3 regions of the Methylopila musalis genome follow, and region 1 is predicted to be linked to each of the others. Evidence: riboswitches for the same ligand, from Rfam matches in the RefSeq annotation. Region 1 holds a riboswitch; each other region holds the start of a gene.
What was found. Region 1 has a riboswitch for cobalamin ahead of ACFQ4O_RS02645 (ribonucleoside-diphosphate reductase subunit alpha). Riboswitches for the same ligand answer to the same signal wherever they lie in the genome.
Positions count from the first base shown of each region.

Region 2: another riboswitch for cobalamin. It lies ahead of ACFQ4O_RS08535 (TonB-dependent receptor); the one in region 1 lies ahead of ACFQ4O_RS02645 (ribonucleoside-diphosphate reductase subunit alpha).
Region 3: another riboswitch for cobalamin. It lies ahead of ACFQ4O_RS13490 (TonB-dependent receptor plug domain-containing protein); the one in region 1 lies ahead of ACFQ4O_RS02645 (ribonucleoside-diphosphate reductase subunit alpha).

Region 1 is NZ_JBHTMX010000008.1:18,867-30,390, reverse strand. Features, by position in the region: gene ACFQ4O_RS02695 (ABC transporter ATP-binding protein) at 1-582, opposite strand, end outside; gene ACFQ4O_RS02690 (ABC transporter permease) at 579-1,586, opposite strand; gene ACFQ4O_RS02685 (ABC transporter substrate-binding protein) at 1,592-2,569, opposite strand; gene nikR (nickel-responsive transcriptional regulator NikR) at 2,629-3,165, shown strand; gene ACFQ4O_RS02675 (iron chelate uptake ABC transporter family permease subunit) at 3,425-4,159, opposite strand; gene ACFQ4O_RS02670 (GlcG/HbpS family heme-binding protein) at 4,086-4,619, opposite strand; gene prpC (bifunctional 2-methylcitrate synthase/citrate synthase) at 4,616-5,797, opposite strand; gene ACFQ4O_RS02660 (hypothetical protein) at 5,903-6,181, opposite strand; gene aceA (isocitrate lyase) at 6,178-7,479, opposite strand; gene ACFQ4O_RS02650 (short-chain fatty acyl-CoA regulator family protein) at 7,641-9,059, shown strand; cobalamin riboswitch at 9,135-9,345, shown strand; gene ACFQ4O_RS02645 (ribonucleoside-diphosphate reductase subunit alpha) at 9,465-11,524, shown strand, end outside.
Region 2 is NZ_JBHTMX010000057.1:2,281-8,188, forward strand. Features, by position in the region: gene ACFQ4O_RS08535 (TonB-dependent receptor) at 1-1,854, opposite strand, end outside; cobalamin riboswitch at 2,030-2,226, opposite strand; gene ACFQ4O_RS08540 (transporter) at 2,341-3,192, opposite strand; gene ACFQ4O_RS08545 (ABC transporter ATP-binding protein) at 3,330-3,998, opposite strand; gene ACFQ4O_RS08550 (ABC transporter ATP-binding protein) at 3,995-4,720, opposite strand; gene ACFQ4O_RS08555 (branched-chain amino acid ABC transporter permease) at 4,717-5,775, opposite strand; gene ACFQ4O_RS08560 (branched-chain amino acid ABC transporter permease) at 5,772-5,908, opposite strand, start outside.
Region 3 is NZ_JBHTMX010000153.1:234-6,141, forward strand. Features, by position in the region: gene ACFQ4O_RS13480 (RNA polymerase sigma factor) at 458-973, opposite strand; gene ACFQ4O_RS13485 (nucleotidyltransferase domain-containing protein) at 1,198-2,043, shown strand; cobalamin riboswitch at 2,133-2,332, shown strand; gene ACFQ4O_RS13490 (TonB-dependent receptor plug domain-containing protein) at 2,459-4,480, shown strand; gene ACFQ4O_RS13495 (DUF7676 family protein) at 4,543-5,136, shown strand; gene ACFQ4O_RS13500 (ABC transporter substrate-binding protein) at 5,249-5,908, shown strand, end outside.

The sequences.
Region 1 (11,524 bases):
CTGCATCCGGGCGCGGGTCTTGGCGTCGAGCGCGGAGAAGGGCTCGTCCATCAGGAGAATGCGCGGCTGGATCGCGAGCGCGCGGGCGATCGCGACGCGCTGCTTCATGCCGCCGGACAGCTGCGCGGGATAGACGCCGGCGTAAGGCTCCAGCCCGACGAGGTCGAGCCATTGCCCGGCCTGCCGGTCGGCCTCGACCTTGCCGACGCCCGCCATCCGGAGGCCGAACGAGACGTTTCGCAGCACGGTGAGCCACGGGAACAGGGTGTAGCCCTGGAACACCATCGCCCGGTCCGGCCCCGGCCCCTCGACCCGCCGGCCGGCGACCTTGATCTCGCCGCCCTGGATCGTCTCGAGCCCCGCGATCGCGCGGACCAGCGTCGACTTTCCGCAGCCGGACGGTCCGACCACGCAGAGGAACTCCCTGCGATGGGTCACAAGGTCGATCCCGCCGAGCACCGTGCGCTCGCCGTCCTTGCCGTCGAAGGTTTTGACGAGGCCGGAGACTTCGAGGATCCGCTCGCGGGCTTTCAGTCGTGCGAAGCGGGCCGCGACCGCGTCGTCGTGGGCGAGGTCGCTCATGCCGTGGTCCTCCGCCACGGAAACAGCCAGCGCCCGAGCCGGGCGAGCGCGAGATCGCTGCCGAAGCCTACGACGCCGAGCACCAGGATCGCGGCGTAGACGTTGTCGAAGTGCTGGTAGCGGGCCTGCTGGGTGATGAAGAACGTGATGCCCGAGGAGGCGCCGACCAGTTCCGCGACGATCAGATAGGTCCAAGCCCAGCCGAGCAGGATGCGCTGGTCGTTGTAGAGGTCCGGCAGGATCGCGGGCGTCACCACCGAGCCGATCAGCTTGCCCCGCCGGGCGCCGAGCGTCTGGGCGGCTTCGAGCAGCGCGTGGTCGATCCGGCGCGTGGTCGCGGCGATGATCAGCACCTGCTGGAAGAAGGTGCCGATCACAACGATCGCGATCTTGGGCGCGTCGTAAATGCCGAGCACCGCGACGCAGAGCGCCCCGAAGGCCGGCGCCGGCAGGTAGCGGAAGAACTCGATGAAGGGCTCCGTCAGCCGGCCGATCGTGCTGTAGGCGCCGCACAGCACCCCGAGCGGCACGCCGATCAGCGAGGAGATCAGGAAGGCCCAGAAGATGATCTGGATGGAGCGCCAGAGGCTGACGCCCAACCGGAACTCGTCGCGCGTGTCGGCGGCGGGCGTCGCGGCGCTCCAGAGCGCGCCTGCGACCTCATGGGGCGCGGGCAGATAGACGGGATTCGCGGGCACGCCCTGCGGGGGTACGGACCCGGCGACTTTCGCGGCCTCGATCTCCTCGGCGAAGGTCGCCTTCGGAGCGCGCATGCCCGTCTGAAAATAGGCGACGTCGCCGGGATCCGTGATCTCGATCAGCGGATGCCACAGAAACGGCGCGTAGGAGACCGCGCACCACAGCGCGAGCGGCAGCGCGAAGGAGAGAACCCCGAGCACGAGCCGCGCCCGCGCCGTCGGGGCCCGTCCGACCGCGAACCAGCCTCCCGACGCCGCGGCGCGGCGGCGGGAGACCTTCGGCGACATGGGCGCGTCGGCCGTCATGACGCTCAGTGGGCCTGGGCGATCGAGGGGTCGATGTAGGATTTCACGTCCTGCGCGTCCTTGTAGACCCCGAACTTCACGTTGAAGGCGTCGGCGTAGCGCGACGAGCCGTAGAGCGAGCCGAAGCCGTCGGCGTCCTTGAACACCTTCGCGCCGTCGGCGAGGCTGAGCAGCTTGGTGCCCTTCAGGAAGCGGACATACTCCTCGGGCGGCACGCCGCTTCGGGTCGCCATCATCTTCACGGCCTCGCCTTGCGTCTTCGGATCGGAGATGAAGGCCACGACCTTGTCCCAGACGGCCACGAACTTCGCCCAGTCCTCCTTGCGCGCCGCCAGGCTCGCGGGCGAGACCGTGACGACGTCGTAGATCAGGCCCGGCTGGTCGGCCGAGGTGTAGAGCGGCCGCGCGCCGGGCGCCGCCTTCATGGCCTGGCCCGCCACCGGCTGCCACGCGCCGACGGCCGAGATGGCGGCGTCGGTGAAGACCTGCGGGGTGTCGTTGGTCTTGACGTTGACGATCTCGACGTCGGTGTCCTTCATGCCGGCCTTTTCGAGACCGTTGAGGATCAGCAGATGCTCGACGAGTCCGCTCTCGAGCCCGACCTTCTTGCCCTTCAGGTCTTTCAGGGTCTTGAGGCCCGGCTTGCCGACGATCATGTCGTTGCCGTTCGAATAGTCGGTGAGCATGATCATCACGCCCTTCGACCCGCCGGCGCCCATCACCAGCGTGTCGCCGTTGGTGACGGTCACGGCGTCGATCTTGCCCGCGCCGAAGGCCTCCATCGAGGCGGAGTAGTCGAACCACTCGAACTGGACGTCGACGCCCGCTTCCTTGAACCAGCCCTTGTCGATCGCGACCTGCCAGGCGACCCAGCCCGGCCAGTCGCTGTAGCCGACCTTCAGCGGCTCGGCCGCCGCGACCCCGGGCACGAACGCAAGCGCCGCCAGCGACGCGGCGCGGATGAACCTCATGAGAGAGCGCATGCGGATCTCCTGTTGACGGTAATACGAAATGAAACAATCGTATTACCGATCATACATGCATGCGGCATGCCAACAGCGGGAACGAGATCATGACGAACAAACGGGAGCGCGCGACGACGGCCGCCGGCGGGGCCTCCGCGGCCGCGCCGCAGGGCCGCCGGCCGCTTGTCGGGCGGGTCAGCCTGTCGTTGCCGGAGGCGCTCGTGGCGGACCTCGACGCCATGGCGGCGAAGCGCGGATTCGCCAGCCGCTCACAGGCGGTGGCCGAGATCCTGATGCGGTCTCTCGCCGACCACCACTACGAGATCGGCGACGAGGTGATGGTCGGCACCATCACGCTGTTTTACGACCACCTGTCGACGGGCGTGGAGCAGCGGCTGGCCGACCTTCAGCGCGCGCATATCGACGAGGTGATCTCGTCGTTCCACGTCCACCTGACCAATCACCGGACGCTTGAGGTGCTGCTGGTTCAGGGACCCGCGCGCAAACTGCAGGCAATTGCCGACGAAATGACCACGCTTCGCGGCGTGGTGTCGGGCCATCTCCAGGTCGTGGGGGCGATCATCCCGCAGCTGCATCCGTTCATCCCGACGTGAGACCGGAACACAAGTCGACGTTTTGCAGGCTCGATTACGACATGGCGTCCTGAGAGCGGAGACGGCCAGCCGTTCTGCGGCCTATCGGGGATGTTTGACGCGGGCGAGAGACGGGAAGGTCCGACGACCGGTCCGCTGACTCGGAGAGGGGACCATGCAATCTACCTGTCCTGCCGGTTCGCATAGGCGTGAGCGTATGCTGCGGTCACGGCGCCAGCGTGCGGTCCATCGCGCGCCATCGTTCTAAGCTTCAGGACTGTCATCCTCGACGGCGATCAGGCCTGGAGAGCACGTAAGTCAGGTAGACTCCCCCAATGATCGCTCCGACGAGCCCGGCTGGAATCTGCCATGGGAACGCGATCATTCGTCCGAGCCAGTCGGCCAAAACCATGAGCCCGGCGCCGATCGCCATTGCGCCGACGAGGTTAGCGGCGGCCGTCTGGAGGCCGATGATCCTCGCCGCATGCGGGGCCATGAAGCCGACGAAGCTCAAAGGACCTACGGCGAGTGTCGCGACGGCCGTCGCGAGCGAGGCCGCGGCCATGAGCGCGGCGCGGGCGCCGCGCATTGGGACGCCGACCGCCCGGGACACGTCGGCGCCGAGCGGCAGGATGGCGAGCTGACGGGCAAGCAGCGGCGCTGAAGCGAGCGCGAGAATGGCGGCCAGCGCGGTGGCGAAAGCGTCCTCCATGGTCGCGCGGTAGGTCGATCCGGCGAGCCATGTGAGCAGCAGGCCGGCGCGCGGATCGCCGCTTGCGACGATGACCGAACTCGCCGAGCCGAGCAGCGCGGCCAGCATGACGCCTGCGAGCAGCATGTGGTCCGGCGCGAAGGACGACCGTCGTCCAAGCGCCAGGACGGCGGAGATCGCCAAGAGGGCGCCGCCGGCGGCTCCGGCGGTCACGGACAGCCGGTTGATCTCAAAGAAGAGCGCCACCCCGATCAGGCCGAGAGCTGCGCCCGACGAGACCCCGAGCAGTTCTGGGCTCGCCATCGGGTTGCCGGTGAGGCGCTGCAGGAGAACGCCCGCATAGGCGAGCAACGCGCCGGAGAAGCGCCGCCTTGGCGACCTCGACGTCTTGGTCCGGGGTCCCGGACCCGACCCCGATCCCGCCCACGCATTCGCCGTCGATCAGGATGGGCAGGCCGCCCGCGAGGTTGGTCAGGCGCCCGCCTGACGCGCTGGCGAGGCGCGGCTCCATTTCCGGAGAAAACCGACCCGTGGGCTGCCGATGCGAGGCCGCTGTTATCGCCTTCGACAGAGAGGTCTCCCGCGATACGAGCTTCGCGCCGTCGGTGCGCAGGAAGCCCAGAAGGTTGCCGCCCTCGTCCACGATCGAGACGTTCTGCGGCGCGCCGATCGCATCGGCCCTTTCGGCCGCCGCGGCGAGCATGCGCAGCGCTGCGGCATGGGTGAGGACGCGCCTCGGGCGGGTGAAGGCGGAGCCGGTCATGCCGCTCGGGCCTTTCTCGGGGCGTTTCCACGCGCTGCGAGAGGTGAGAAGGCGCGCGCTTCCGGACCGATGTACTCCGCCGCCGGCCGGATGATCTTGTTGTCGGACCGCTGCTCGATCACATGCGCGCACCAGCCGGCGGTTCGGGCCATGGCGAACAGCGCCGTGAACATCGACTGCGGCGCGCCGAGCATGTGGTAGACGAGCGCGCTGTACCAATCGACGTTCGGGAACATGCTCTTGGCGTCGGCCATCACGGCCTCTATGCGCTGAGCGATGTCGAACAGCCGCGACGAGGCGCCGTCCGCCACGAGCCGCGCTGCGACGTCCTTGATGACCTGGTTGCGCGGGTCGCCCGCGACGTAGACCGGGTGCCCGAACCCCATCACGACCTCCTTGCGGTCGATGCGCTCGCGCACGCCGTCCTCGGCCTCGTCCGGAGTGAGGTAGCGGCACATCTCCACAAAGGCCTGCTCGTTGGCGCCGCCGTGCTTCGGGCCGCCGAGCGCGCCGATCGCGCCGCCGATACAGGAATAGAGATCCGCTCCGGTTCCGGCGATCGAGCGCGCCGTGAAGGTCGAGGCGTTGAACTCGTGCTCGGCGTAGATGACGAAGGAGGCGTGCAGCGCCGCGACCTCGGCGCGCGAGGGAGCCGAGCGGCGCAGCATGTGGAGGAAGTGGCCACCGACGCTGTCGTCGTCGGTCTCGACCTCGATCCGGCGTCCGCCATGCGCGAAGTGCCGCCAGTAGGCGAGCATCGAGCCCATGCTCGCGACGAGCTTGTCGGCGACGTCGGTCGCGCCGCGCGGGTTGGAGCGGAGCGGCTCGGGCAGCACGCAGCCGAGCGCCGAGACGCCGCTCCGGAGCACGTCCATCGGATGCGCGGAGGCCGGCAGCGCCTCGAGCGAACGGCGCACCGCGTCCGGCAGGCCACGGGCCGCCTTGAGCTTCGCCTTGTAGGCCTGAAGCTCCGCCTCATTCGGCAGGTCGCCGTGGATCAGGAGATGCGCGACCTCCTCGAACGCGCAGGACGTGGCGAGGTCGACCACGTCGTAACCGCGATAACGCAGTTCCGCGCCACCGACGCTCGACAGCGCCGTGCGGCCGGCGACGACGCCCGACAGAGCGACGGATTTCTTGGGCGCGGGGCGCGCGGCGTCAGTGATGGCGAGGACCATTTTGCGTCTTCTCCACGTCGAATGCGGGCGGGGTTGAAGCGTGCGGCTGCGAGGCGTCGGAGGCCGCCGGTCCGTGTGGGCGGCGGCCTCCGCGTCGTCGGCGATCTAGCGTCCGTTGCGGGGCGTGTCCCGGACCATGGGAACCATCTGGTCGCCCCAGCTGCCGGAACCGTTGTGATAGCGGGACACCCGCGTCAGTTCGACGGACAGGCCGGACTCCACGGTCTTGATGATCGCGAGGTTGAGTCGGTGAACGGCGTCCGCCACACGTCGGAGCGCCCGGTCCTGTTCCGTCTCGTCGACTGGGCGGATCTTCCGGAATTCACCGGGCGGCGTCGGGCCGACGGCGGTCGGCGCCAGGAAGTCGATGGCCTCGACGCTCATTCCGCCGCCTCCCGGACGCTGGCCTTGTCCTCGAACTGGTCGGTCTCGGTCGAGTGATCCATGGCCGTGGTGGACGATGCGCCGCCGGTGATCGCCATGGAGACGGCGTCGAAGTAGCCGGTGCCGACCTCGCGCTGGTGGCGCGTCGCCGTGTAGCCATTCGCCTCGGAGGCGAATTCGGCGTTCTGCAGCTCCGAATAGGCCGCCATGCCGCGCGCCGCGTAGCCGCGGGCGAGTTCGAACATGCCGTGGTTGAGCTGGTGGAAGCCCGCCAGCGTCACGAACTGGAACTTGTAGCCCATGGCGCCGAGTTCGCGCTGAAACTTCGCGATCGTGTCCTTGTCGAGGTTTCGCTCCCAGTTGAACGAGGGCGAGCAGTTGTAGGAGAGCAGCTTGCCCGGGAACTTGGCGTGGATCGCCTCGGCGAAGAGACGCGCCTCCTCGAGGTTCGGCTTCGAGGTCTCCCACCACAGCAGGTCCGCGTAGGGCGCGTAGGCGAGGCCCCGCTGGATGCAGGCCTCGACGCCGCATTTGTAGCGATAGAAGCCCTCCGGCGTGCGCTCGCCTTTCTCGATGAACAGCGCATCGCGCTCGTCGATGTCGGAGGTGATGAGCTTGGCCGATTCAGCGTCGGTGCGCGCCATCACGAGGGTCGGCGTGCCCATGACGTCGGCCGCGAGCCGCGCCGCCACGAGGTTGCGGATGTGCGCCTGGGTGGGGATCAGAACCTTGCCGCCGAGATGGCCGCACTTCTTCTCCGAGGCGAGCTGGTCCTCGAAGTGCACGCCCGCCGCGCCCGCCTCGATATAGGCCTTCATGATCTCGAACGCGTTGAGCGGACCGCCGAAGCCGGCCTCGGCGTCGGCGACGATCGGGGCGAACCACGAGTCGACCGAACGCTTGTCCTCGGCATGCTCGATCTGGTCGGCGCGCTGGAGCGTGCGGTTGATCTTGCGGCAGAGCTCAGGGCCCGAATTCGCAGGGTAAAGGCTCTGGTCAGGATACATCGCGCCCGCGACGTTCGCGTCGGCGGCGACCTGCCATCCCGAAAGATAGATCGCGTCGAGGCCGCCGCGAACCATCTGCATGGCCTGGTTGCCGGTGACCGCGCCGAGCGAGTGCACGTAGGGCCTGTTCCTCAGCATGTGCCAGAGCCGGTTCGCGCCGTAGATCGCGAGCGTGTGGCTGACCTGCAGCGAACCGCGCAGGCGCTCCACATCGGCGGGCGAATAGGGACGCTCGACGCCGTCGAAGCGGCCGGAGGGCGTGTTGGGAACGAGCTTCTCGAAAGCGGTCATCGGATCTTTCCTCAGCGAAAGGCGCGCTTGCGCCGTCGTGTGACGGTCGCAATATTCACAAACGCAAACCCCGAGAAAACCACTGAAAAAGCGAAGGTTTGCGAAGTGAAATTTGCGAATTTGCGAAGTTTGCAAATTCGCGCGGCGCGAAGGACGACGCGATGCGCAAGACGTTCATGGGGGTGCGGCTCAAGCGGCTCAGAGAAGAGCGCGGCATGACGCAGGCCGCGCTCGCAGCCTCCCTCGATCTGTCGCCGAGCTACCTGAACCAGATCGAGAACAACCAGCGCCCGCTCACCGTCCCGGTGCTGCTGAAGCTCAACGGCGTGTTCGGCCTCGACGTGCAGCTCTTCGCCGAGGACGACGAGGCGCGGCTCATCGCCGACCTGCGCGAAGCGCTCGCCGACCCTGCCGCCGTCGAGACGGTGTCGACCAGCGAGCTTCGGGAGATCGCAGGCGCGATGCCGGCGGTCGGTCGCGCGATCGTCACGTTGCACCGGCGCTATCGTCACGCCGCCGAACAGGCCGAGGCGCTCGCCGCGGGGCTGTCGCCGGGAGCCGAAGCGGCAGGCCTCGCGCCCCTTACCCCTTACGAGCAGGTCCGCGACTTCTTCTACGCCCGGCACAACCATTTCGGCGAGCTCGATGAGGCGGCCGAGCGCCTCGCGGGCGAGCTCGGCGCATTCGGGGCCAGCGCTGCGGGGCGGCTGACCGATCTGCTCGAGCGCCGCCACGGCGTGCGGGTCGTCGTGGCGGACGAAGCCGACGATCGAGCCGACGCCAAGCTGTTCCGTCGCAGCTCCGACGCGCTCCATCTGTCGAGCCGGATGCGTCCGGGCCAGATTGCGTTTCAGATCGCGACGCAGCTCGCCTACTTCGAGCAGGGCGAGGCGATTGACCGGCTGGCCGACGAGGCCGCGCAGGGAAGCGCCGAGACGCGGTCGCTGGCCCGGATCGGGCTCGCGCATCACTACGCCGGGGCGCTGCTCATGCCCTATCGCCCCTTCCTCCACGCCGCGGAGACCGGGCGCTACGACATCGAGGCGCTCGCCGAGCGCTACGGCGTCGGCTTCGAGACGATCTGCCATCGCCTTTCGACCCTGCAGCGCCCGAACGCGCGCGGCGTGCCGTTCGTGTTCATCCGCGTCGATCGCGCCGGCAACATCTCGAAGCGTCAGTCGGCGACCGACTTCCACTTCTCGCGCGTCGGCGGCGCCTGCCCGCTCTGGAACGTCTACGAGGCGTTCGCCCAGCCCGGACGCATCCTGACGCAGGTCGCGCAGATGCCGGACGGGCGCTCCTACCTCTGGGTCGCCCGGACGGTCGAACGTTCGGCGGGACGGTACGGCGCCATCCGCAAGAGCTTCGCGGTGGGACTCGGTTGCGACCTCCGCCATGCGGAGCGGCTCGTCTATTCGAAAGGCCTCGACCTGTCCGATCCCGGGGCCGCGACCCCGATCGGCGCCGGCTGCAAAGTGTGCGAACGTCCACGCTGCCCCCAGAGGGCCTTTCCGCCGGTCGGAAGAAAGCTCGTCATCGACGAGGCCAGCCGCAGCGTGGCGCCATACGCCTCGGGCTGAGCCTGTCCGCTCCGGGCTCCGTGGGGACATTGGGGATAACCGCATCGGCGGATTGACGCTTGCAGGCGCTCAGACCCAATATCTAGTCGTCGAGGTTCTCCCAAGTCGCAAGATGCGGGAGCTAAGAGGGAAGCCGGTGAGCCTTCGGGCGATGCCGGCGCTGCCCCCGCAACTGTAAGCGGCGAGCCAAGGTCCACCGAACGTCACTGGGGCGAGAGCCTCGGGAAGACAGGACCGACGGCGCTGACCCGCGAGCCAGGAGACCTGCCCCGACCGAATGAAACGTCCTCGGGCGGGGTGTCCCGGTGGATCGCTTGCGGTCGGCCGTCCCGCCTGTCGGGAACCCTCACGACCTCTCGCGTCCGCGTGGCCTCGTCCCCAACAGGTTTTCGGGGTCTGAAGCCGATGTCTCTCTCCATCTCCCAGGATCGCGCCGCCACCGGCGCGCCGGTCTTCACCGACGCCGAGCGGCCCGGAAAGGTCGCCGCGCCCGCGTTCCACGTCATCCGCCGCAACGGTTCGGTGACGCCGTTCGACGGCTCCAAGATCGCGGTCGCGGTGACCAAGGCGTTCCTGGCCGTCGAGGGCTCCGGGGCCGCCGCCTCGCGGCGCGTCCATGAGGCGGTAGAGGCGCTCACAGCCGACGTTGTCGCGACGCTCACCCGGCGCGCCGACGCCGACCGCGCGCTGCACATTGAGGACATCCAGGATCAGGTCGAGCTCGCGCTGATGCGCGGCGGCCACCAGAAGGTCGCCCGCGCCTATGTGCTCTATCGTGAGGCTCGGGCCGAGGCCCGGCGCGCAAAGGCCGCGCCTGCCGAAACCGCGACGCCCTCGCTCCATGTTCGCCACGCCGACGGTTCGATGGTCCCGCTCGACGAACGCCGTCTGGCGCTGATCATCGCCGAGGCCTGCGAAGGCCTTGAGGGCGTCTCCACCGAGGCGGTCGCGGCCGAGACCCGCCGCAATCTCTATGACGGCGTCTCGCCGACAGAGCTGCAGCAGGCGCCCGTGATGGCGGCCCGCACGCTGGTCGAGACCGAGCCGAACTACGCCTATGTCAGCGCGCGCCTGCTGCTCGACATGCTGCGGACCGAGGGCCTGTCGGCGGTCCATGGCCGCGCGATCTCGGCCACGCAGGCCGACATGGCCGAGGCCTATCCCGACTACTTCCCGGCCTTTATCAAGGCGGGCGTCGCCGCCGGGCTGATCGACGCCGAACTTGAGCGCTTCGACCTCGCCCGGCTCGCCGCCGCGCTGAAGCCCGAGCGCGACCTCGACTTCCAGTTCCTCGGTCTCCAGACGCTCTACGACCGCTACTTCCTGCACACGGGCGGACAGCGCATCGAGCTGCCGCAGGCATTTTTCATGCGCGTCGCCATGGGCCTTTCGCTCCGCGAGATCGACCGCGAGGCGCGCGCGATCGAGTTCTACGACCTGCTGTCGAGCTTCGACTTCATGGCCTCCACCCCGACCCTGTTCAACTCGGGCACGACGCGCCCGCAGCTTTCCTCCTGCTTCCTGACCACGATCGCCGACGACCTCGACGGCATCTTCAAGGGCGTGAAGGACAACGCGCTGCTCGCGAAGTATTCCGGCGGCCTCGGCAACGACTGGAGCCGCGTGCGCGGCCTCGGCGCGCACATCAAGGGAACCAACGGCGAGAGCCAGGGCGTGGTGCCGTTCCTGAAAGTCGCGAACGACACCGCGATCGCGGTCAATCAGGGCGGCAAGCGCAAGGGCGCGGTCTGCGCCTACCTCGAGACCTGGCACGTCGACATCGAGGAATTCCTCGATCTCCGCAAGAACACCGGCGACGACCGCCGCCGCACCCACGACATGAACACCGCGAACTGGGTTCCGGACCTCTTCCTCGAGCGTGTCGAGGCGGATGGCCAATGGACACTGTTCTCGCCCGATGAGACGCCGGACCTGCATGATCTCTACGGCCCGGCGTTCAAGGCTGCCTACGAGGCCTACGAGGCCAAGGCCGCCCGCGGCGAGCTCAAGGTCCACAAGTCGATGCGGGCGCTTGACCTGTGGCGGCGCATGCTCACCATGCTGTTCGAGACCGGGCACCCCTGGATCACCTTCAAGGACCCCTGCAACATCCGCTCGCCGCAGGGCCATGTCGGCGTGGTGCATTCCTCGAACCTCTGCACCGAGATCACGCTCAACACCTCGGACGACGAGGTCGCGGTCTGCAATCTGGGCTCCGTGAACCTCGCGGCGCACGTCACCGCCGAGGGCCTCGACGTCGTCAAGCTCGCGCGCACGATCGCGACCGCGATGCGGATGCTGGACAATGTCGTCGACATCAACTTCTACACGATCCCCGAGGCGCGCCGCTCGAACCTGCGCCACCGCCCGGTCGGGCTCGGCATCATGGGTTTTGAGGACGCGCTGCAGACGCTGCGCATTCCTTACGCCTCCGACGAGGCGGTGCGCTTCGCCGACCAGAGCAT
Region 2 (5,908 bases), on a different contig from region 1:
GTTCGGAGTGTTGCCCTTGCGGCTGACGCTTTCCGGTTCTCCCGTAACGGGATTCATGACGGACTCCCGGAAGTCGTCATAGCGCGCGTCGAGGATCGTGCCGTTGGCGTCGATCCGCCAGCCATGGCCAAGCTCAACGCCGACCGAGGCTTCGACGCCGCGCGAGGACTGCTGCCCCACCTGCTGCGTGATGGTGGGGGTGTTCGCGTCGCGGGACAGAAGGTCGTTCTTCTCGATGTAGAACGCCGAGAGCGTCCACTCGACGCGGTCGTCCCACAGGCTCTGCTTCACGCCGGCCTCGACCTGCCGGCCCTTCGAGAGCGCGAAGTCCGCCTGCGACTTCGGCAGCGAGAGGATGGACGTCACCGGGTCCGCAGCCTCCGAATACTGCGCGTAGACCGCGAGGTTCTCGATCGGTTCATAGACCGCGCCGACGCGCCAGGAGATCGAATTCAGCGTCGGGTTGGACGTGTCGCCGGTGCGGACGTTGCGATAATCCACCTCCGGATGGTCGTAGCGCAGGCCCGCGACCAGCGAGAGCGTGTCCGTGACCTTCAGCCGGTCGTCGAAGAAGAACGAGTACTGGGTGGTGATCGCCTTGTAGTCCTTGCCGTAGGGGCTCGCGCTGCCGTAATCGCCCGGGTCGAAGCCCGTGGGCGGCAGCGACGGGTTGAGGTCCGGATTGCCGTAGCCGCCGTTGTTCAGGCGGCGGAAGTCGAACCGGTTGACGTCGAAACCGACCACCGCCTCGTTCGCCATGCCGAACAGCTCGGTGCGGATGGTGGCGTCGGCGCGGGCGCCGATCTGCTCCTGCTCTTGCTTGATCGCGATGAAGCTCGAGCGGTCGATCAGGCCGGTCCCCGCGTTCCATGTGTAGCCCTCGGCGTTGCGCCACAGGCGGTTGGCGGTGACGTAATAGGCGGTCGCCCGCAGCGTCACGGTCTCGTTCGGCGTCCACTCCGCCTTGAGCTGGGTGATGGTGTCGTTGAAGCGGATCACGCCGTCGCGGACGTTGTAGTTCTCGCCGATCCAGTCCGTCTCCACATTGCCGGCGCCCTTCAGCGGCGTGCCGAAATAGCGGCTCGGCTGATTGTGACCGCCGTCATGCGTCAGGGTGACGGAGAGCTCGTCCGTCGGCCGCCAGTTCAGCGCGCCGGAAAAGGCGAGGTTCTTGTGGTCGCCCCGGTCCATCCAGCCGTCGCCGCGATTGCCGACCACGTCGAAGCTGTAGGCGAACCTGTCGTTGATCGGCCCGGCGCTGCCGGCGGCGAGGCCCACCTGTCCGTCCGTTCCCACCACCATGCGGGCCTCGTTGCGGCGCTCGTCGGTGAGGGGCTTCTTCGGGATGATGTTGATGGCGCCGCCGACGGCGCCCTCGCCGTAGAGCACCGAGGCCGGGCCGCGCAGCACCTCGATCCGGTCCACGGTCCAGGTGTCGAACGGGAAAGTGACGGTGCCCTGGCCCGGATAGAGCCGCACGCCGTCATAGAGCGTGGTGACCGAGTTCACGCCGGTGAAGCCGCGCGACGAATAGGCGCCGAAGCCGTTGCCCGGCGTGCCGATGAAGCTGAAGCCGGCCGCGTTCTGGGTCACGGCTTCGGCGATGGAGGACTGGCCCCGGTCGCGGACCACGTCGCCGGAGACCACGTCCACGCTCGCCGGCGTCTCCAGCGGCGTCAGGCCAAGCCGGCTGCCGGCGTTGGTCTTCACGGACAGGTTCGGGCCGGGCGCGACCGTGGCGCCCGCGCCGCTGACGGTGATCTCGTCGAGCGCCACCGGGCTGTCGGGCGCTTGCGCGCGGGCCGGCGCGGCGAGGGCTGCGGCGCAGCAGGCGCCGAGCAGCGCGGCGCGCAAGGACGAGGGTGCCGGGACGGCGCGTAACGGCAGACGTGAGGAATCAGGCATCGGGACCCCGAGCGGGACGAGTGGCGCGTCACCGCGAACTGGAAGTCGTCCCGAGCGTCACGCGCCTTTCGACGCGCCCGACGGTTCGCCCACCATCGGTGCACCCCGCCCGACGCGTTCGCGTGTAACCACACGGCTGACGGCAGGTCTCCTGGCTCGCGGGTCAGTGCGCGTTCGTCGCCTTCCCAGACCCGTGAGGGTCCAGTGGCCGATGACGACGCGCTCGCCGCTTACAGTTGCGGGGGCAGCCGCGGCTTCGGGCCGAAGCCCGCACCGCGTTCCCTTTTGATCCCCGAAGGGAACCGTCCCCGCCCAATTACGGCGCTGCGGCGCCGAAGGCAAGGCGGTTTCGGGTCACGGCTCCGCGTCCTTGGTTGTGGACGGCGCGGCCATTGGTCGAGGGGCCCGCTCCTCGCGGTCGGGCCCCTCCCGTCCTCAGTACTTGACGACCAGCGGGGCCTCGGCCTTGGCCGGGGTCCACAGCGGGAAGCTGAGGTTGGTCCAGAGGATCGTGTCCTTGAAGCCGCGATTCTTCGAATAGACGTCGCGGGTCAGCTTCACGTTCAGGTTGGCGCCGCCGAAGTCGTAGCCCACGAGGCCGCCGATCGCGAACTGGGACTGCTTGCCGTACCAGGAGACCGGCTTGCTCACATCCGCCGAGAAATGCGCCACCGGGCCGATCTCGAACTTGCCGAACTTCTTGGTCGCGGTGAGGTCAGCGATCACGTAGTTCGGCGCGAAGTCGTCGCGGTCGTCGCCCACCGGCGTGCCGAACATGAAGTTGCCGGTGAGGTTCCAGCCGTCGCCGAGATAGCTCGCGCCGACGCGGTGCTCGATGGTGCCGTAGTCGAGCGAGAGCGTGTCGCCCTGCGGGATGTAGCCGCCGAGGCGGTAGCCCACATAGAGGTCGTTTCCGAGGTCCCAGCTCAGCTGGGCCGCGAAATAGGTGTTGAACAGGCCGAACTCGCTGCCCGCGCCCTCGATCGAGATGTCGGCGATGGTCGGGGCGGCGATCCCGCCGATGTCCGCGCCGAGAAATTTGGCGCCGGTCTGCCAGAAGAAGAAGAACGTGTTGTAGTTCGAGCGGATGTCGACGCCGCCCACCTCCCGGAAGCCGGAATAGGTCTGGTTGAGGTAGTAGAGCCCCTCCGGCGCCACGGCCCAGACCGGGATGCCGGTGGTGTAGCCCGGCGCCGAGGTGCCGGCCGCGCCGGCGGGCGTGGCGGCGAGCGCCAGTCCGGCGGCCGCGGCCGCGGCCGCGCATTTCATGGTCATGCAGATCGTCATCGCGTCAGTCTCCCCGAGGGCGCCCGCCATAGCGGGCCGTTGGGCGCGCGAGCTTCCTTCCGCCGGAACGAGGCCCCGGCGGCCGCACCGCTCTTGCGCTGGATGACGGCGCCGGATCGGTCCCGGCGCCGGATGCGTCAGGCCGCGGCCTCGGGCGGCGCGGCGAAGGCCAGCCGGCCCTTCTCCATGTGAAGGACCCGGTCGGCCAGATCGGTCATGAACTTGAGGTTCTGCTCCACCAGCAGGATCGAGAGCCCGAGCTCCCGCCGAAGCGTCAGCAGCGTCTCCACGATCTCGTCGCGGATCGAGGGCTGGATGCCCTCCGTGGGCTCGTCCAGCAGGATCAGCGACGGCTTCGCGCAGAGGCAGCGCGCCAGCGCCAGGATCTGCTGCTCGCCGCCCGAGAGCACGCCGCCCGCCCGGTCCACGATCGGCTGCAGCCGGGGGAAGCGGGCGATCATCTCGTCCACGAGGCTAAGCGGCGCGCCGGACGCGCGGGCGGCGAAGGCCATGTTCTCGCGCACGGTGAGGCCGGGGAAGATCTGACGGCCCTGCGGCACGTAGCCGAGGCCTCGCCGCGCGCGGCGGTGGGGCGGCTCCTGGGCGATGTCGACGCCTGCGAACAGGATCGCGCCCGCGCTCGGGCGGATCGCGCCGCTGAGCGCCTTGAGCAAAGTGCTCTTCCCCATGCCGTTGTGGCCGAGCACGCCGAGGATCTCCCCTTCGGCGATGGCGAAGCCCACGTCGCGCAGCACGCCGATGGAGCCGTAGCCGGCGGCGAGGTTCGAGACGGCGAGGATGCTCATGCCGCATCCTTTCCGAGATAGACGTCGCGCACCCGGGCGTCCGCCATCACCTCCGCGGCCGGGCCTTCCGCCAGCACCTCGCCGCGGTTGAACACGGTGACGGTGCGGGCGATGCGGCGGATGAAAGCCATGTCGTGCTCCACCACGATCACCGAGCTTGACCGGGCGAGCTCCACGATCAGGTCGCCCAGACGGTCCACCTCCGCCCCGGTCATGCCCGCGGCGGGCTCGTCCAGCAGGATCAGGTCCGGCGCCTGCGCCACCACCATGGCGAGCTCCACCAGCTGCCGCTGGCCGTGGGCGAGCAGCCCGACCGTCGCGCCCGCGAGATGGGGGATGCGCATGCGCTCCAGCGCCTCGTCCGCCCGGCGGCGGGCGAGCGTCGGCGGCAGCAGGGCGTCGGTCGCGACGCGCACGCTCTCCATCACGGTCAGGCCGTCGAACACGCTCGGCGTCTGGGTCTTCACGCCGACGCCGAGCCGGGCGATGCGCGAGGCCGGCAGGCCGACGATGCTGCGGCCGCGCAAGGCGACCTCGCCCGAGGTCGGACGAAGCTGGCCCGACAGCATCTTGAAGAAGGTGCTCTTGCCGGCGCCGTTCGGGCCGATGAGGCAGCGCAGCTCGCCCTCCCCCACCGTCATGCTGACGCCGCCGACCGCCGTCACGCCGCCGAAGCGCATGACGAGGTTGCGGGCTTCGAGAAGCGGCGGCGCGACGCTCATGGCCGGTCCTCCGCCGCGCGGGGCTGGCCGAGCTTCGAGCCGCCGAGCCGGTCGTCGGCGAGCGTCAGCAGGCGCTCGCCGAGCGTGAGCGCGGTCGGCAGCAGGCCGCGCCGCATCGCCACCACGCAGAGCGTGAGCACGACGCCCATCACGAGGTTGGGGTCGGTCCAGCCGCCGCCGTCGACCGCGCCGAGCCAGGTGGCGAGCGCGAGCATGGCGAAACAGCCGATCACCGGCCCCGCCAGCGTGCCGAGCCCGCCGACGATGACCCAGATGATGACCTGCCCGTTGGTCTGAAGGTTGAACATGGTCGGGCTCACGAACACCGAGTTCGCGAAGGCGACGCCGCCCACGCCCGCGATCGCGCCGCCGAGGGTGAAGATCCCGAGCTTGTAGAACCGCGTGTCGTAGCCGAGCAGTTCGGCCCGGACCGGGTTCTCCCGGATCGCCACCACGGCGCGGCCGAAGCGGGTCGCGATCGCGAGCCGGCAGATCAGGTAGCAGACGATCAGCGCGCCCACCGACAGCGCATAGATCTGCTCCGGCATCAGCGGCTCGTCGGGCTTGCCGAGCGCGGTCATGATCGGCGTCGAGGGAATGCCGTTGAAGCCGCCGAGGGGGGCTACGCCGATGGTCCATTCCTCGCCCGCCGTCTGGTTGATGAAGCGGTAGAGGATCAGCGAGACGGTGAGCGTGATGACGCCGAGATAGACGTCCGACACCCGGCCCCAGAACATGAAGTAGCCGAGCAGCGCGGCGAAGGCGGCGGCGCTCGCCACCGCGATCAGGGCCGCCAGCGCCGTGTCGCCGAAGTTCAGCCCGGCGACCGCGTAGACATAGCCCGCGAGGCCGAAGAAGGCCGCCTGCCCGAAGGACAGCACGCCGCCATAGCCCCAGATCAGCGCCAGCGACAGCGCGAGAATGGCGTAGCTCGCATAGATCGCGCCGTTGATCATGGTGGAGATGTCGCCGCTCTGGGGCACGACCACGAGCGCGTAGAGCGCGGCGGCGGCGATCGCCGCGAAGCCGGCCGCGGAGCGAAGGGAGAGGGTCACAGCGACCTCCGGAAGTAGCGACCGGTGACGCCCTGCGGCAGCAGGCGCAGCAGCACGACGGCGCAGGCGAGCAGGGCCACCTCGCCGAGCACGGGGCTCGTCAGGAAGGAGAAGGCGGCGTTCACCGCGCCGA
Region 3 (5,908 bases), on a different contig from region 1:
ACGAACGGCGGCTGGAAAGGCGAACATGGCGGCGGGAAAAAATTCGTCCGCTCCGTCTTCCGGCCGCTCGGGGCAGGGCGGCCCGGCTGTCGAGGCTTAATCTGCAGAACCAGAGTGTCTGGGTCCCGGCTCAAGGCCGGGACAAGAGGGTGGCGCGTGTCGTCGCCCATCCTGCTGCGCGCTCCCGCCACGATAAACAAACACTCGGCGGCGCCCTCTTCCTTGTCCCGGCCTTGAGCCGGGACCCATTTCCGCCGACGTGGGGGGCAGGGCGTCCCGGCTGTCGAGGCTCATTCTGCGGAACCAGCGTGTCTGGGTCCCGGCTCAAGGCCGGGACAAGAGGGTGGCGCGTTTCGTCGCCCACCCTGCTGCGCGCTCCCGCGATGATAGACAAACACCCGGCGGCGCACTCGCGCGGCGCGGCGGGGAGAGCAGGGCGCAGGCTGGGGCAGGGCCGTCAGGCGTCGTCGAGATGGCCCGACAGTCGTTCGCGGCACTGGGCGAGACCGCGCACCAGATGCTTCTCGACCGCCCGCACCGAGATGCCGAGCCGGGCCGCGATGACGGCGTTGCTCTCGCCCTTCAGGCGGCGGGCGATGAAGATCTCCCGCGTGCGCTCGGGCAGGTCGGCGAGCGCGGCTTCGAGCGCGCCGAGGGCGGCGCGGGAGGCGAAGGTCTGGTCGGGGGCGGCCTCGTCCTGCATGAGCTGCTCGGGCGTCAGCCGGGCGAGGGCGCGGCCGCGGCGCGACTGGGCCAGATTGTGGTCCACCGCGGCGTTGCGGGCGGCCGCATAGAGAATGCGCCGGTCGTCGTCGGAGGAGCCGGCGCTGCCCGCCCGCCACACCCGCGCGAACACGTCCTGCACGATCTCGGCCGCGGTCTCGCGGTCGCGCACGCGACGGCCCACCAGCCGCTCCAGCGGGGCGCGATGGTCCACGAACAGCAGACCGAGGGAGGTTCGCCAGGACGTCATGGCCGCTCGAACAGTGAAGGCGTCGCCGCGCGAGGCGGGACGGACGGCCCAGACGCTCGCGCATGGGTCCTTATAGGAAAGGTCGTATTCCATAGCAAATTCAATAATTTAGACTGGTTCTAAGGTGGGCGTCTCACGGGCGCTGGACTTCCGCGCGCCGACGCGGCAGGACATTTGGCGGCGACACTTGGCGGCGACGCGGCCGCCGGCGCTCGGGAGGCGTGATGCTCGGCCGTTCCTTACCTGCGGACATGGACGCGGACGCCGTCGCGGGCGTCGACCGACGGCTCGCGGAGATCCGCGCCGCCCACGGCGTGGCGATCCCGCTCGCGATCGAGAGCGGCAGCCGGGCCTGGGGCTTTCCCTCGCCGGACAGCGATTACGACTGCCGCTTCATCTACGCCCACCGGCCGGAGCGCTATCTCTCGCTGTGGCCGCTGCGCGACGTCATCGAGACGCCGATCGAGGGCGAGCTCGACGTCAACGGCTGGGACCTCGCCAAGGCGATTCGGCTGCTGCTGAACGGCAACGCCGTGGTGATCGAATGGCTGACCTCGCCGATCGCCTATGGTGTGGACGAGCGGTTCCGGGCGGCGTTCCTCGCCTTCGCGGAGCAGGTGGCGGACCGTGACCGCATCGCCCGCCACTATCGCGGCCTCGGCTACGCGCATCAGGAGCAACATCTGCGCGACGGCCAGCCGATCGCGTTGAAGAAGCTGTTCTACATGGTCCGGCCGGCGGCGGCCCTGCGCTGGCTGCGGCTGCGGCCGGACGCGGCGGTGGCGCCCATGCGGTTCCAGACCCTGATGGCCGAGTGCGATCCGCCGCCGGCGGTGGCCGCCATCATGGCCGATCTGATCGCCCGCAAGGCCTTGACCCGCGAGCTCGGCGCCGCGGTGGCGCCGCCGGAGATCATCGGCTTCATCGCGGACGAGTTCCGGCGCGCCGACGAGACCTTCGGCGCCCGCGTTCCGCGCCCCGAGGCGGGGGAACGCGAACAGGCGGACCGCTTCTTCCGGGACATGCTGGATCATATATGGCGGGATCGCCCGACACCGGACAGGAGCTGACCCGCGCGGGGTTCCGGCGCGCCGTGGCTTTCCAGCGACAGAACCGGCGTCACCGACCGAGGTCGCATTGACCGCGGCCACAGTTTCGCCATAGCGTCCGGCCTGACGGTTCCCCTCGGGGATCAAAAGGGAACGCAGTGCGGGCCATCCGGCCTTATCCTGCGGCAGCCCCCGCTACTGTGAACGGCGAGCGCCTCGTCATCCGCCACTGGGTCCTGCGGGATCTGGGAAGGCGACGAAGGCGCGCAGACCCGTGAGTCAGGAGACCTGCCGTCATCCGTGTGGTCACACGCGAACGCGTCGGGCGGGGTGCACCGATGGTGGGCGAACCATCGGTTGGGGCGTAGAGCGCTTCGTCCGGTCGGCGAGGCTTCCTGTTCGCGGTGACGTGCCACTCGTCCCGCCCGGGGTCTCGATGCTCGTTCCTCTCCTTCGCGACGGCGGCGTCGCCGCGCTGTCCGCTCTCACGCTCTCCCTCGTGTCTCCGTCCTTCGCGCGCGCCCAGCATGCGCCGGAGGCCGAGCCCGCCGCCTCCGAGGCGCTGCCCGAGCTCGCCGTCACCGCCAACAAGGTGGAGGGGCCGAAGGCCGCCATCGGCAGCGCGGTGTCCTCGCTGTCGCGCGAGGAGCTGGAGACGCGCCAGATCCGCGTGGTGTCCGACGCGCTGCGCGAGCTTCCGGGCGTCGCGGTCAGCCGCACCGGCCCGGTCGGCGCGCTGACGCAGATCCGCATCCGCGGCTCGGAAGGCAACCAGACGCTGGTGCTGATCGACGGGATCGAGATGAACGATCCGGGCATGAGCGGCGAATACGACTTCGCCAACCTGCTGGCGCTGGAGGTGGAGCGCTTGGATGTGCTGCGCGGGCCCCAGAGCGCGCTCTACGGCTCCGACGCCGCCGGCGGCGTGGTGAACATCGTCACCCGCCGGGGCGACGGCAAGCCGTCCTTCCGCGGCCAGGTCGAGGGCGGATCGTTCGGGACGCTCAACGGCTCGGCCGCCGTGTCCGGCGGGACCGAGGCCTACGACTACCTGTTCGCGACCCAGCTGTTCCACGCCGACGGGATCTCCGTCGCCAAGAAGCGCGACGCCTGGAACGCCGGCTTCCGCGACCGCGACGGCTATGAGAGCGGCGGCGCGCTGGCGAAGGTCTCGGTGCGGCCGAGCGAGATGTTCGAGCTGACCGGCGTCGCCCGCTACACCAGCTTCCGGGCCGATCGCGACAACTTTGGCGCGGCGCAGGGCTTTCCTTACGCGGCGGCGGTGGAGTCCGGCGATTACGAGCGCGGAAAGCAGTTCTTCGGGCGGGTGCAGGGCAAGGCCACGCTGCTCGACGGCGCCTGGGACCACGTGCTCGGCCTGTCCCACACCCATCAGGACCGCCGGAACTACGAGGCCGACGACCGGCGCAGCTCGTCCACGGTGGGCGAGACGGTGAAGCTCGACTACCAGACCAACTACCGCTTCTCGACCGAAGGCGGCCTGCCGGCGAGCCATGTGCTGACCTTCGGCGCCGACACCCAGCGCGACCACGTGGTCAGCAAGAGCAAGTGGCAGGCGCCGGAGTTCGGCGGTCAGGGGCCGGTGCGACGCTCCATCACCAACACCGGCGTCGTGGGGCAGTACCAGCTCGGGCTGTTCCAGAACCTGTTCGTCACCGGAAGCGTGCGGCACGACTTCAACGAGCGCTTCCGGGACGAGACCACCTACCGTCTCGCCTCCGCCTACACGTTCGACGCCACCAAGACCAAGCTCCGCGCCTCCTTCGGCACCGGCGTGAAGAACCCGACGATCCTCGAGCTTTTCGGTTTCTACGGCAATTACGTCGGCAACGCCGCGCTCAGCCCGGAGAAGACCCGCGGCTGGGACATCGGCGTCGACCAGCCGTTCTGGGACGACCGCGTCACCGTCGAGGCGACCTATTTCCGGCAGCGCGTCAGCGACCTGATCTCATCGCGCAGCTCCCAGACCCCGAGCGGCGCCTATGTGACCACGCCGATCAACCTCGACGGCACGTCGCGGATCAAGGGCGTGGAGCTCGGCGTCACCCTGCGCCCGATCGACGGGCTCAGCGTGCGCGCGGCCTACACCTATTCGGACGGCGAGGATCCGACCGGCGTCGAGCTGGTCCGCCGGCCGCGCAACGTCGGCAACCTCAACGTCAACTACGCCTTCCTCGACGACCGGGCCAACGTGAACCTCGGCGTGATCTACAACGGCAAACAGAAGGACTACGCCTTCGACGCCGTCACCTACGCCCGCACGCTCCGGCCGCTGAAAGCCTACACGCTGGTCAACCTGGGCGCGGCCTACAAGATCCACCCCAACGCCGAGGTCTACGGCCGGGTCGAGAACCTGTTCGACAGGCGGTACGAGGAGGTGTTCACGTACAACGCGCCCGGCCGCGCGGCCTATGGCGGCGTGAAGGTCTCGTTCTGATCCCGGACCGGATCGCCCGGTCCGCCGGGCGATCCTCCCCCGTCGAAAGGCATGGCATGATCGTGCTCGAACCCGTTGCGCCCCGCGCGCCGACCCAAACTCTGCGCGGCGACGGCGGCGCGCTGACGCGCGAGATCTGGTCGCTGCCCGCGGAGGAGCCGACGCTGGAGGCGTTTCTCCGCGATGTGTTCGAGAACCATTGGCAGAGCGTGCGCTTCGGCCCGCTGATCGAGGGCGCGGCCTATGAGTGGAAGTGTCCTTCCGCGCCCCAGTCGATCGGCCTGCTCGACGGCTATCTTACCGTCATGTTCGGGTCCGGCGGCCATTTCCATCTCTGCATCGGCGAGAACCGGGGGTCCGAGCGGTTCCCGGTCTCGCCCGCACTGACGGCGCGGCGCAAGCCCTCGAAGGCCCAGCTGTTCCGGGGCTACGGCCGCGACGGCAGGCCGGTGACCTGGGGCTTCGAGATGTGGAACGGCGCGGGCGAGCCGATGATCTCGATCTTCTTCCCGAACCCCTTCATCGAGGACGACGACAGCCTGTCCGAGACGCCCGATTTCACGCGCCTAGCCACCTGGCGGGCGATCTCCCGCCGCTGGCTCGGCCGCGCGCCGGAGGCGATCGACGAACAGGGCAGGGGGTTCCGCCATGGCTGAGCGGCGGCGCCCCCTCACGCGGAATGCTGCGTCCGATCTCCGTCATGCCCGCGCCTTCGCGCGGGTATCCACGACTTCCCCTTCGGCGGACGCCCAAACGTTGAAGTCGTGGATGCCCGAGGCAAGCTCGGGCATGACGGCGGGCGGCGATGGTCACGGCGGCTTCCGGCGCCTGCGCGGCCTGCTGCTCGCGCTCGGGCTGATCGCGTCCGCGCCAGCCGCGGCCGCGCCGGCGCGGGTGGTCTCCATCAATCTCTGCACCGACGAGCTGCTGATCCGGCTCGGCGATCCGTCGCAGGTGGCGGGCGTCACCTGGCTGTCGACGCTCTCGGCCGGCTCCAACGTGGCCGAGGAGGCGCGCGGCGTCCCGGCGACCCACGGCTTCGCCGAGCAGGTCATCGGCCTTCGGCCGGATCTGGTGCTCGCGGGGCGCTACACCTCCCGGCAGTCGGTGGCGATGCTGCGGCGCGTGGGCGTGCCCGTGGTGGACGCGGACGCGCCCCGCACCCTCGACGGCGTGCGCGCGGAGATCCGCCGCGTGGCGGAGGCCATCGGCCATGGCGACCGGGGCGAGGCCATGATCGCCGAACTCGACCGCCGCCTGTCCCGCCCGATCACGCCCCGCGAGCCGAGGCCGCGCGCCGCGGTGCTGCGGCCGAACGGCTTCAGCGCGGGGCCGGGCTCCCTGATCGACGAGCTTTTGCGCCGGGCGGGCCTCGTCAACGTGGTGGCGGAGCTTGAACTCGACACTTACGGCCAGCTCCCGCTGGAG